DNA from 3 places in the Pelosinus sp. UFO1 genome. Region 3 is predicted to be linked to each of the others. Evidence: riboswitches for the same ligand, from Rfam matches in the RefSeq annotation. Region 3 holds a riboswitch; each other region holds the start of a gene.
What was found. Region 3 has a riboswitch for cyclic di-GMP ahead of UFO1_RS05190 (methyl-accepting chemotaxis protein). Riboswitches for the same ligand answer to the same signal wherever they lie in the genome.

Region 1 (4,291 bases), 2.1 Mb from region 3:
ATTAGGTGGAACTACTTACTCTGATGGCTCCGTATCTGCATATCCAGGAACAGATACAAGCGGTTTATATGCTTTATTTGAATCAGCTAACATTTGGGATCACACCACATCCCAAAACTCTCAGATGAATCTTAAAATTCATCCAGGTGCATTACAAGGTATTCAAGGAACAAGAAAATTATTGGATTTGACTAAGGCCTATATGCGCAGAGGCGGCACCCATGTCCAATATAATATAATAGATTCTACTATATTAAAACAAGCACAAAAAGCCCCAGGGGAGCATCGTGATTTACTGGTTCGTGTAGCTGGTTTTACACAATATTGGTGTGAATTAGGCAAACCAATACAGGATGAAGTAATATCTAGAACTGAACATGAAGGAGTATAGGAAGATGGCATTAAAACATATTGATTGTTTACATTTTTGCAGTATTGATGCAAGTAAAGGAATATGCAGATTAACAAAGCAGTTCATCAATATAGATACTGACGTATGTGACAGACTAGCAGTAGCACCAAAATGTAACAATTGTAAACAGTTTCATGATGAGGATGAACAAGGTATCGGAATATGCAAAGGGTTATCTAAGGAAGATTGGGTATATGGCAGCCTTAATGCAGGAACTTGTGCTGCCCATGAATTTAAAGATAAGAGGTAAAGAGTGGATACAACAGGAGTAATATTTGATATACAGAGTTTTTCAGTTCATGATGGACCAGGTTGTAGAACGACTGTATTTATGAGTGGATGTCCTCTAAGTTGTCGATGGTGTGCGAACCCTGAAAGTTGGAGCAGAACACCTCATATCATGTTTAGCGAAAGAAGTTGCAGGTATAATAAAGGCTGTTCATTGTGTAAGGATACCTGTAATAGAGGCGGGCTAAGCTTTGCTAATGGAAAACCAGTGTTGAATTGGGAAACATGTGATGCTTGTACAACCTTTGAATGTGCTGAGGCTTGTTGTTATAGTGGCTTAAAGCAATGTGCAAAAGAGTATACTGTTGATCAGTTAATGAAAATATTAAAAAGGGATTCTAATAATTGGGGCGGAAAAGGTGGTGTAACCTTTAGTGGTGGCGAACCTTTGATGCAGAATAAGTTTCTAGTTGAAATCCTAAAAGAGTGTGTAAAAAATGGTTTCCATACAGCAATCGAAACAACAGCATATACTGATGAAGAAGTATATTTGAATGTAATGAAATATGTAGATTTTGTATTCGTTGACATAAAACACATGGACAGACAAAAGCATAAAGAAAAAACTGGGGTATATAACGATATTATTCTTTCCAATATATCTTCTGTTGCGAATTCACAGTGGCAGGGAAGGATTATCATCAGAGTGCCAGTTATCGGTGGCTTTAATGATGATGTTGAGAATATGTCAAAGTTGATATACTTTATGCAGGAAAATAATCTATTTGAAATAAACATTCTACCTTTTCATACACTAGGCGAATCGAAATGGCGCCAACTAGGGAAAAATTATGATTATGCGACTAGTGGTAGTGTAAGCGATGCCCAGATGGAAGAAATACAGGATCTATTTCTTCACAATAATATAGCCTGCTATATCGGTCATGATACAGCGTTTTAAATTTATAATGTAATTTAAACCCACGATGGTTTAGCAATGTAATATAAAGCGTAAGTTTTGCCGTAATGGCAAAGTTATGCTTTATTTTTTTATAGCAAAAACATAATAATCTGAAGCCACTATATTTTTGAAAAAAATGGCATATTTTAGAGGAGTTTATATTTTTGTGTCGAAAATGACAATTTATAACTATATAGGCAAACCTATCGAAAGGTAGGGACGCAAAGCCATGGGTCTAACAATATTAATTCATGACTGCCAGGTTGCATTTTGTAAATTTACATTATGTTACCTGGCAGTTTTTGTTATTAAAAGAGGAGGTATCGCTTGTCCCAAAAGTTAACAAAAGAGTGAATGGAATTGTTGATGTGCTAATATGCACGAAACTAAAAAAATGCAAAACACTAGCTGAATAAATGGTTCAAGATTTAAGATAATGTTTCAATATGGTTGGAAATTAAATAGAAAGTGGTGTACATATGAAATTGAAAATGAAGTTTTTAGCATTGGTGTTTATTACGAGTTCTGTTTTATTGGCAGTTACAATCATGGGATATCTTGATGCTAAAAAGCAAGTAACAGAAAATATCAAAAATGAAATGTTTTCTATTGTTAACAGTCACTCAAAACAACTAGATGGTTGGTTATTAACAAAGGCTCAAACGGCAGTAGTGACTAGTCAAAACATTCAGGTAGTATTAGGTGATAATGATATACCAGTTTCTTTTGTGCAAAATTATAAGTCTGATCCTGGCGTACTTGATTTGTATGTAGGGTTAGAAGATGGCAGGATGATTGATGGCTCAGGATCAGCCCTTCCAGAGGGGTATGACCCTCGTAAACGTGGGTGGTACAAGCAAGGAAAAGAAACAAATAAATTAACATTTACTGATGCCTATGTTGATGCATTAACTAAAAAGTATATTGTATCAGCAGTTGTTCCATTGAAAAATACAGCAGGAAATACAAAAGGTATTGTTGGGATTGATATTACACTAGATATCTTAAGTGAGAGAATTAAAGAGATTAATTTACATGGGAAAGGAAACGGTTTTATTGTAGATCAACAAGGAATTACGTTGGCCCATCCAGATTCAACGAAAATTTCGACCAATATTAATGAAAATCCACAATTAAAACAGATGGCAAAAGAAATGTTATCTCAAGATAACGGTGTTCAAAGTTATGAAGAGAATAACGTATCAAAATTAATGATTTATACCAAAATACCATCTACGGGATGGATATTGGGTATTACAGTTGACAAAGAAGATGTTTATAGCCAAGTCAAACAGTTAGGTTATGAGTTTGGACTGATTGCTTTAATCGGCATTATAATTTCAATTGCTGCAAGCTGGGTATTGGCTAGTAAAATAACAGGAAACGTTACAAAATTAACTGAGCAGGCTGAGCGACTAGCTAGCGGAGATCTAACAGAGCAGAATCTGATAATTAAGTCTAATGATGAAATAGGACAGCTAGCATTAGCCTTTTCAAAAATGGCAGAAAACTTACGAAATCTAATGAAAAATGTGGCGCAAACAGCAGAACAATTGGCGGCATCTTCGGAAGAATTGACCGCTAGTGCCGAGCAGTCAGCTCATGCATCAGTCCAAGTAGCTACATCGATAACTGAGGTAGCACAAGGAACAGAAAAACAATCGAATGCAGTGGAAGAAGCTTCTCTTGTAGTTGAGGAAATGTCAGCAAGTATTCAGCGTGTTGTAGGAAATGCAAGGACAGTAGCGGCAACATCGGAACAGGCGGCTAGTGCTGCGAGTGATGGTAATGTGGCGATTGGTAGTGCTGTGAGTCAAATGAATATCATCGAAAAGACTGTTTCGGGATCGGCGGAAGTAGTAGCTAAGTTAGGGAATCGATCGAAAGAGATTGGACAAATTGTAGATACTATTTCTGGAATTGCTGGACAAACAAACTTATTGGCATTAAATGCAGCGATTGAAGCAGCTCGTGCTGGTGAGCAAGGGCGTGGATTTGCCGTTGTAGCAGAGGAAGTACGTAAATTAGCGGAACAATCTCAGCATGCAGCAAAGCAAATTGCCGAAATGATTAACGAAATTCAAGTAGATACAGATACGGCTGTAGTAGCTATGAATAATGGTACAAGGGAAGTACACATTGGAAGCGAAGTGGTTAATAAGGCTGGAGAATCCTTTAAGCAGATAGAAATATTGGTTGAGACAGTTCTAAGTCAGGTTCGTGAGATTACTAGTTCTATTCAAAAAGTAGACGTTGGCAGTAATAAAATTGTTACCGCGATACAGGATATTAATGCAATAACAAAAAACAATTCTGGAGAAACCCAAAGTATCTCTGCAGCCACAGAGGAACAATCAGCTTCGATGCAAGAAATTGCTTCTTCAAGCCATGCGTTAGCGAATCTGGCAGAGGAAATGCAGAAAGCCGTTAGAAAGTTTACAATTTAATGCAATAATTTACTTTTAGTTGATCATACTTATACAGGTAAAAAAATCTGAAATTACTATAGGAGTGTGTTTAATGAAAGAAGAAATGGTGGTAGGATTGGAGATGGGAAAAGAAGAACTAGAGGAGTTACTTAAGAATCTTCCCCAAATTTTAAAGGAACTCGAGCAATATATAACTGACAATAATAGTTATAGTTTATAAAATAATCCCGATGATAGACTCCTTTTTGGGGGAGCATTCAT
Region 2 (4,291 bases), 1.4 Mb from region 3:
CGTCCTCCTTAATTGGTAGGGCGGTGCTTTTTTGTCTATCGAATATTCAGCTTATATGTGCAGATAAAAAATAGGAAAGAAATTTATATTTGTAGTTAATTTATCGTCAATGCGGAATGTATGTCAATGAAAGACGATATATATATAGGAACACATATCTATTGAATCGATATACGGTTGTATGTAAAATTTACTATTCCGTCATAATTTTGTCATATTCTAATGTTATGCTTAAATAACAAATTAAGGGGAGTGATAATGCAAATAGGTTTTAGCGTATCAGTAATAGAAGCTTAGCCGCTACATAATAGATCAATCACAATGAGTGACCTTGTTGAGAATGAAATGCATGACATTGCCGTTTTTAAAATTAGAATTGCAATATGGCTAATTTGATGTAACTTGAAAAATTCTACCTATGATAAAAAAATAGAGGCAAATTAGTGGTTCTCAATCTGAGGATTTACTTGAATGCAATCGTATTCGTAAACTACGCTGAAAGGAAGTTCGATAATGAAGAAGAATTTTATTTTTATTCTGGTGGGTATGTTTTTATTATTGCCAGGCTTAAATGTTTACGCCTCACATCGTCCGAATATAGAGCCTTTACACCGATACTTCAATAGTTCAACAGGTGATCACTTCTATACCACTGATTTCGATGAGCTTGGAGAAGGGAACAACGGCTATGTACATGAAGGTGTCGAGGGCTATGTATACAAATCTCATATTTCGGGGACAGTCCCTTTGCATAGATACTGGAGCAGCTCAAATGGAGATCACTTCTACACTACCAACTTTGATGAGCTTGGTAGAGGGAATGATTCTTATGTATACGAAGGTATCGAAGGTTATGTCTATAGTTCACGCCATCCGCGGACGATAGCTTTACACCGGTACTACAATAGCTCAACGGGAGATCACTTCTATACCACTAATTTTAGAGAGCTTGGAACAGGGAGAAATGGTTATGTACATGAAGGTGTTCAATGTTATGTAATTAGAGCTAATTAAGCATGAATAGAGGTATCAGCAACCTTTTTTATGATACCGACGAACTGCAAAAGATATAGTATTAAATTGATCTTGGCAGCTGGTGCTTATCCCGTTTCTTTATGCGGAACCAAACAAGAACTTAAGGAAAGCAAAAGTTACAACTATGCTGGAAGAACTGAACGCTGCTATTAAAGTTGGTTTAGAGCAAAACAGGCATAATACAGGGCCACGTATTTTACTTACTGGTGTACCTGTTGGGCTAGGCTCAGAAAAAGTAATTAGGCTGGTTGAAGAACTGGGAGGAACAGTAGTTTGTCAATGAAGCCTTTCTTGAAATGATCCAGGCGTGATTGACGCTTTTAGTTGTCACATTACTCTCTATAAGATAAGCAATAACATATATAAATTCATGCCTTCGCAGGTTATTGCGACGGCTTTTTTTATTTTCAGGAAGGCAATTGAAGTGTTGACAAAATTAAACAGTATGGAATATAATGATTGATATTGATAATCGTTATCAATATCAATCATTATATTCCATACTAGAGGTAATTACACGCCATATTTTTAGTAATATTAACCAAACGTTAATATTATAATAATTTATTAGTCTTATAATTATGATATTGTAAATGTAGAAAATTACATATTTGGCAAACTTACTGAAAGGTAGGGACGCAAAGCTATGGGTCTAAGGACATTTGGTCTATGATTGCCAGGTTTCCCTTGAAAAAGGTATTGAAACCCAGGCATTCGTCTGGGAATTTTTGATTTCTTAATGAAATTATGCATGTAGATTACGGTTGAAGTATTCCATAACTAGCAACTTCGCAGGAATTATAAATGCATGAGATCATTTACAAATAAATTAGTATTTAGTTTTTAATAAAGGAGAATAAGATATGTCTATTAAAGCAAAAACCGTTACGTTGTTAGTGATTGCCCTTCTTATGACAGGGCTTATCGTCGGAGGGTCAGGTATGTATGTTCTCTATGGAAGAACATTGAATAACAATCAAGTGGCAATGAATGGCCAGGCTTCTCAGCTGGCGGGTGAGACAAGTGAATTATTTGCTTCATTTTCAAGAAGCGGTAAATATTATAGTGAAGATCTTGACCTTAAATCTGGAGATGCTTCCCGTGTACAAGATAAGATCAATGCATATTTCGCAGCCACATGGGGAGTTGATCGTCTGGTATTTATCAATTCTGCGGGCGCACGATTTGCCATAGCTCCCTACGATGCAAAAACAATAGGGGGAAGTGTGGCTGACCGGGATTTTTTTAAAGACACGATGAAGGATCAAAAGTCACACATTAGCGATGTAATAGTGAACAGGGCATCAGGAATACCCTCAGTCATAGTTACACAACCTGTCAAAACACAGGACGGTAAAATGGCGGGATTTGTTGCTCAGTCAATCTCCTTAGAAACCCTACAAAATTTTCTCGAGCAAGTCAAAGTGGGTGAAACTGGAGTGGCAGGTATTGTTGCTCAAGATGGATCAATACTAGCTCACACGAATAAAGATTTAATAAAAGAACAAATAAAAGTTCCTGAAAATATGTTACATTCTTTACTCGAGAATTCGGGGAAATTAATCCCTTACCCCGATTCTATCGGTCGAGACTCTTTGGCCTTAGCTGTACCAATTAAGAATACCCCCTGGGTGGTAATTGTTAGTATGCCTAAGAGTGAAATTATCAGTGACTTTTATGCTAGCCTTACTACTATGGTGATTTCTCTTTTAGTGGCTCTTCTTGTTGTCGGGTTAGTTGCATGGATATTCCTTATTAGACTATTACGTCCAATTGAAGAGATTTCTAGGCAAGTTGCGAAGATTGGTGACGGGGATCTCTCTGTAGCTATTACTTCTTCATCTAATGACGAGATTGGTATTTTGGCGAAGGCCCTATCAACGTCTATTGGGAATTTTAGACAAATGATTGTGAAAGTTCAGGAGGCAAGTGAAATAGTATCGGCTTCCTCTGAAGAGCTTACAGCAAGCACAGAACAATTATCTCAGGCGGCAAATCAAGTATCAACTGCAATAACAGGTGTGACTGACGGGACAACACATCAAATGCAGGCTGTAGATAACACAATGCATATCGTTGAACAAATGTCTGCGGGTCTTCAACAAATCGCTGCTAATACTGGCAGCGCTTCTGCTACAGCCGAGAAAACATCAAATACTGCTCAAGAAGGTGGTAAGGCTGTCCAGAAAGTTACGAGTCAGATGACGAATATTGAAACTTCAGTGAATAATTCAGCACAAGTAGTAGCTAAACTTGGTGAACGTTCTAAGGAAATCGGGCAAATCGTTGATACTATTGCGGGAATAGCCGGTCAAACGAATCTATTAGCCTTAAACGCTGCTATTGAAGCTGCTCGTGCTGGTGAACAAGGCCGTGGTTTTGCTGTGGTAGCTGAGGAGGTTAGAAAACTCGCGGAACAGTCTCAAGGAGCTGCGAAAGAGATTGCTGCTTTGATTGGAGAAATTCAGGCAGATACGACTAAGGCTGTACTAGCAATGAATGATGGAACTGATGAGGTAAGAAAAGGTACAGAAGTTGCCATAGCCGCGGGACAATCTTTTAACGAGATTGCTTTACTTATTGAAGAAGAGTCGGATCAAATCCGTGAAATTTCTGCAGCCATTGAGCAGATGGCTAACGGTAGCCAACAAATCGTATCTTCAGTAAAGGAAATTACGAAGATTAGTAAGGATGCGACAGGTCAAGCACAAACTGTATTAGCAGCTACAGAAGAACAAACTGCATCTATTCAGGAGATTGCTTCTTCCAGCACGGATCTGTCTCAAATGGCAGGAAATTTGCAGGACATTGTATCCAAGTTTAAGATTTAGGTATAACAGGTATACGGCATATATTCACTTTTTAAACGGAGGATAGAAAATGACTATAACTGTAATTTATTTTGAAAAAGTATCACCTGAAATACATAAGATGATTGAAACCTATAAGGAACCTACTACAGAAATAGTCTATTGGCATGATCTAAATGATAGTCAAAAAGAACATTTTTTATCGAGGGCACATTATTTTATTACTGCCGCTTTTCCGATTACACGAAGTATTATAGGGAAGGCCCCTAACTTAAAATTGATTCAAAAAACAGGCAGTGGCGTTGATAATATTGATCTAGAAGCTGCAGAAGAAAGGGGTATTTTAGTCGCCAGCACCCCAGGGGCAAATTCATCTAGTGTTGCCGAAATGACAATCGGTATGATTTTATGTCTCTATCGCAAGCTTCATTTTTTAGATCAAGAAA
Region 3 (4,291 bases):
CTTCCTCAAGCTCTTTCAAAATTTGAGGAAGTTCGATGATTAGATGTTCTAATTCTTCTTTACTCATTTCTATTTCTAGAATATCATCTGACATGAAGCACCTCTTTTAACCTATTCTCCAAAAATATTATTCTTACATTAAAATACCTATATCCAAAATTGTACATTATAGCATTGAAATTCTTTTGAATACTATAATGTACAATTTTGTAATTTCATCAGCTGAAAAAACCATCTCATCAAATGACAAGACAGTTTTTTATGTTAGTATGCCTAGCAATGCACTAAGAGCTTTAGTTATCGAGAATTAGATCTAAAATACCATGAGCAATTCGTCTCAAGTTTTCTTCGTGTCGTTCATTTTCTCGATTTTGACGTTCATGCCATTCTCGTTCGCCTTCATGAGGACGCCGTCTCATTTCTCTTTCATGCCTTTCCTTTTCTGCACGTTCTCTTTCATGTCGATCTTGACCTTGATCATGTTTATCATGTCGATCATCTTGTTGCTGTACTGGGGGCTGATTATGTAGTGGTGAAGCTTCTATTACGGATGCACCAAAACCGATTTGCATCATACCAACCATTGATAAAACCGCTATTTTTTTAGCTATATTTTTCATTTAAATCACTCCTTCATTTGTTATTTTAATTATAGAATAGAATTGTAACAGAATTGTGACTGTCAAGTTACATTTACATGTAATTTAGACTAAAGATTAAATAAAAGAAATACCCTAGATATAAAATAAAACAATGCCCTAGGATTCTCTTCCCAGGACATTGTTTTGACTCCCCAATTCTCTTAATTATATCTAACCTGAAGCTGACATTTATCATAAGTAGGATATTTTTAATTAAACTTGAAATTTACTAACAGCTTCCCGAAGATCCATTGCTAAATGGGCTAGCGCTTGGCTGGATGAGGCGATTTCTTCCATAGATGCAGATTGCTCTTGTGTTGCGGCGGATACGGTCTGCGCTTCTCCAGAGGCCTTTTTACTTAGTTCATCAATTTGCTTTACTGAGCCAACAATGTGTTGACCGTTAATCGCCATCTGTTCTATGGCGGTTGATATTTCTTTTGTTTGGTCAGATACTTTGTTTATCAGAAATGCAATTTCTTGGAAAGCCCTTCCACTATCATTTACTACTTCTGCTCCCAGCTTAACCTCGCGAGTACCATCATTCATGGATATTACTGCTTTGTCAGTATCTCCTTGAATTTCGCCAATCAGTTCGGCAATATGCTTAGCTGCATCTTGCGATTGTTCTGCTAACTTACGAACTTCTTCTGCTACTACCGCAAAGCCACGCCCTTGTTCTCCCGCACGCGCTGCTTCGATAGCAGCATTTAAAGCTAATAAGTTTGTCTGACTAGCAATACCAGAGATAGTATCTACAATTTGCCCGATTTCCTTAGAACGTTCTCCCAATTTTGCAACTACCAAAGCCGAAGTATTAACAGTCTGTTCTATGTGTGACATCTGATTTATCGCTTTATCTACTAACGTATTACCTTCATTTGCCTTATTTGCAGCCTGCGCTGATTGATCAGATACTTCATTGGCATTGACAGCAACTTGCTGGATAGTAACTGACATCTGCTGAACCACAGTTGATGTGTTGTCCGCCACACTTAGTTGTTTTTCTGCACCATGTGCCACATCGGTAATGGATGCAGCCACTTGGTTTGCAGCTTGAGCCGATTGATCTGCACTAGCAGTCAATTCCTCCGATGAGGCTGCCAATTGCTCAGAAGAATCATTGATTTGTTTCATCAAATTTCGAATAGAGACACGCATATCCGCCAAGGCATCGCCCACTTGACCAACTTCGTCTTTTCTAAGAATCCTTCGCGTTTTATCTCGAAAATCACCTGCTGCAAATTCTTTACAAATCAGCACCATTGTATTTAGCGGATTGGCTATAATTTGGGTTATATACCACCCACTCAATCCTAAAATAAGTAAGGATACTAGAATGATACCAATGACAATATGTGTTGATTTCTCAAATGATATTTTGCTATCATCATGTGTTTGTTTTGCCATGTTAATACTATATGTTGAAAGATCTGTGCATTTATTAATCGTGTCACTCGCTACTGATTCCACTGTAGCAACGTAGAGTGCATACGCTTCTACATTTCTATTTTGCATCGCCAAGTCAATAACTGGTTGTCTAGCAACGCGATACTTCCCTATGGCTGTTTTGATCCCATTTAACTGTTCCTTTGCCTTCTCATCTAAATTGGCTTTTTCAAGCTCTATCATATTCTCATTAAAGGCTTTTACCTGCTCATCTATGATCTTTTTTAACTCGTTATTTCTATTATTATCCGTTGTAATCATTAATTCTAGTATGGCTCCATTAACTTTATTAATATGAGCACGATTTGCATTTATAAGAGCAATTGGCACTAATTGATCCGCATACATCGAGTTAATATCTGCATTTGACTGCTGAAGATAATAATATCCTGTATACCCTATAATACTCATGGATAGCAAAGAAATAACAATTAGTATACTTAATTTAAGGCTTACTTTCATATCGTTTAATATGTTCATTTTTTCCTCCATAGTGTAATGTATTTTCGATTACTTTCTACTATATAGCCTGCAAATTATCTGTATGTTTCAACTAAAGTAATTTTCTTTTCATCCTCCTTTAGGCATAAATAAAGATTGCCAGGTTACTCATATCAATACATTGAGCAACCTGGCAATCTTAGATTACTTACTATCTTTAGACCCATGGCTTTGCGTCCCTATCTTTCGGTAGGTTTGCCATATTTAACTTTGGTAATTAACTTCGCCATTTTTTGTCAATTTCCTGCAAAGATAATCTTCCATAAGTTGCGTATATAATTTTCCAACTACAAGACTGATTGAGATTCATTGATTCCTGTTTTTTATTAAAACCTCTTTGTCTAATTCATTCATCACTTGATCTAGCATTTGACTAATGATTAGCACATCTGGATGTGATATGCCTTTCTCAAGTGCCACTCTATGCATTTCATTCCGTAACCGCTCTATACTACAACATATTTTTTTCACAACTAGTACCTTCACTCTTTCCATATAATTTAGATGTCTCTTATTATAATCAAAAATTTGTGCAAAGCTTGTCGAACTGGTGTTCGTTTAATGGTAATAATAAAATCATGCCCTAAGATAACTCTTCGGGCATGATTGGCGTCTGCAATGTTAGACCATTTCCACCTTATACTCTCTCAGCCAAGTATCTACTTGAATTAAATAGGCAAATAACTGAGCATTTGTCATGAGCTGACCAAACCAGGGTATATTAGATATAGGAGAATCAGGTTGCGCCATAGAACGCACTTTAGCTACATCCACTACATTTTTTAACGGGGAAGAAGGATCATCTAAAATACGTAATACCCACTGACGTACTGTGTTCAAATAGGATGGATTATGAGTTTTTGGGTATGGACTTTTCTTTCTCCATAAAACATCCTCAGGCAAAATTCCAACTAAAGCATGCCTTAATAAACCTTTTTCTCTTTCATGGTAATTTTTCATACTCCAAGGTACGTTCCATACATATTCAACTAATCTATGATCACAATAAGGAACTCTTACCTCAAGACCGAAAGCCATACTCATACGATCTTTGCGATCAAGCAAGGTAGGCATCCAACGTGTTAGACTCAGATAAAATATTTCTCGCATACGGGCCGATTGAGCATCCTCACCTGGTAACTGTGGCACCTCGGCTAATGCTTCCTGATAGCGTCGTTTTAAGTACTCATGAGGCTTAGTCCTAAGTCCTAGCTCAGGAGATAACCATTCCATTCGTACCTCAGGTTTTGGTGCCCAAGGAAAGCTTGAGGCATTGATCATTTCTTCACGATAAAACCAAGGATAGCCACCAAATACTTCATCAGCACATTCACCTGATAAGGCAACTGTAGCTCCTTTTTTAATTTCCCGGCAAAACAAATATAAGGAAGTATCTACATCCGCCATTCCTGGTAAATCCCGTGAAATTGCAGCGTTCGGTAAACTACCAGCTAATTCGGGTGTATCCAATATTATATTGTGGTGGGAAGTAGCATATAAGTCAGAGACACGGCGCACCCAAGGAGCGTCTGAATTGGGCTGAAAATCGTTTGCCTTAAAATATTGCTCATTATTCAGGTAATCTACAGAATATGTATGAATACCTCCTAATCCATCTTGGCGGTAGTTAATTGCTGCCAAAGCGGTTAATGCACTTGAATCAAGCCCACCCGATAATAAGGTACATACTGGAACATCAG

Region 1: another riboswitch for cyclic di-GMP. It lies ahead of UFO1_RS19730 (methyl-accepting chemotaxis protein); the one in region 3 lies ahead of UFO1_RS05190 (methyl-accepting chemotaxis protein).
Region 2: another riboswitch for cyclic di-GMP. It lies ahead of UFO1_RS22765 (methyl-accepting chemotaxis protein); the one in region 3 lies ahead of UFO1_RS05190 (methyl-accepting chemotaxis protein).

What each region holds. Positions count from the first base shown of each region.
Region 1 covers NZ_CP008852.1:4,182,020-4,186,310, reverse strand. Annotated here, with positions in the region: gene hpdB (4-hydroxyphenylacetate decarboxylase large subunit) at 1-391, shown strand, start outside; gene hpdC (4-hydroxyphenylacetate decarboxylase small subunit) at 396-662, shown strand; gene hpdA (4-hydroxyphenylacetate decarboxylase activase) at 666-1,601, shown strand; cyclic di-GMP riboswitch class I at 1,788-1,872, shown strand; gene UFO1_RS19730 (methyl-accepting chemotaxis protein) at 2,081-4,048, shown strand; gene UFO1_RS26080 (hypothetical protein) at 4,122-4,250, shown strand.
Region 2 covers NZ_CP008852.1:4,852,204-4,856,494, forward strand. Annotated here, with positions in the region: gene UFO1_RS22760 (hypothetical protein) at 514-1,014, shown strand; gene UFO1_RS25600 (2-hydroxyacyl-CoA dehydratase) at 1,097-1,318, shown strand; cyclic di-GMP riboswitch class I at 1,639-1,724, shown strand; gene UFO1_RS22765 (methyl-accepting chemotaxis protein) at 1,899-3,866, shown strand; gene UFO1_RS22770 (2-hydroxyacid dehydrogenase) at 3,916-4,291, shown strand, end outside.
Region 3 covers NZ_CP008852.1:1,165,082-1,169,372, reverse strand. Annotated here, with positions in the region: gene UFO1_RS25405 (hypothetical protein) at 1-94, opposite strand, end outside; gene UFO1_RS05195 (hypothetical protein) at 294-620, opposite strand; gene UFO1_RS05190 (methyl-accepting chemotaxis protein) at 855-2,570, opposite strand; cyclic di-GMP riboswitch class I at 2,713-2,801, opposite strand; gene UFO1_RS05185 (aspartyl-phosphate phosphatase Spo0E family protein) at 2,898-3,086, opposite strand; gene asnB (asparagine synthase (glutamine-hydrolyzing)) at 3,213-4,291, opposite strand, start outside.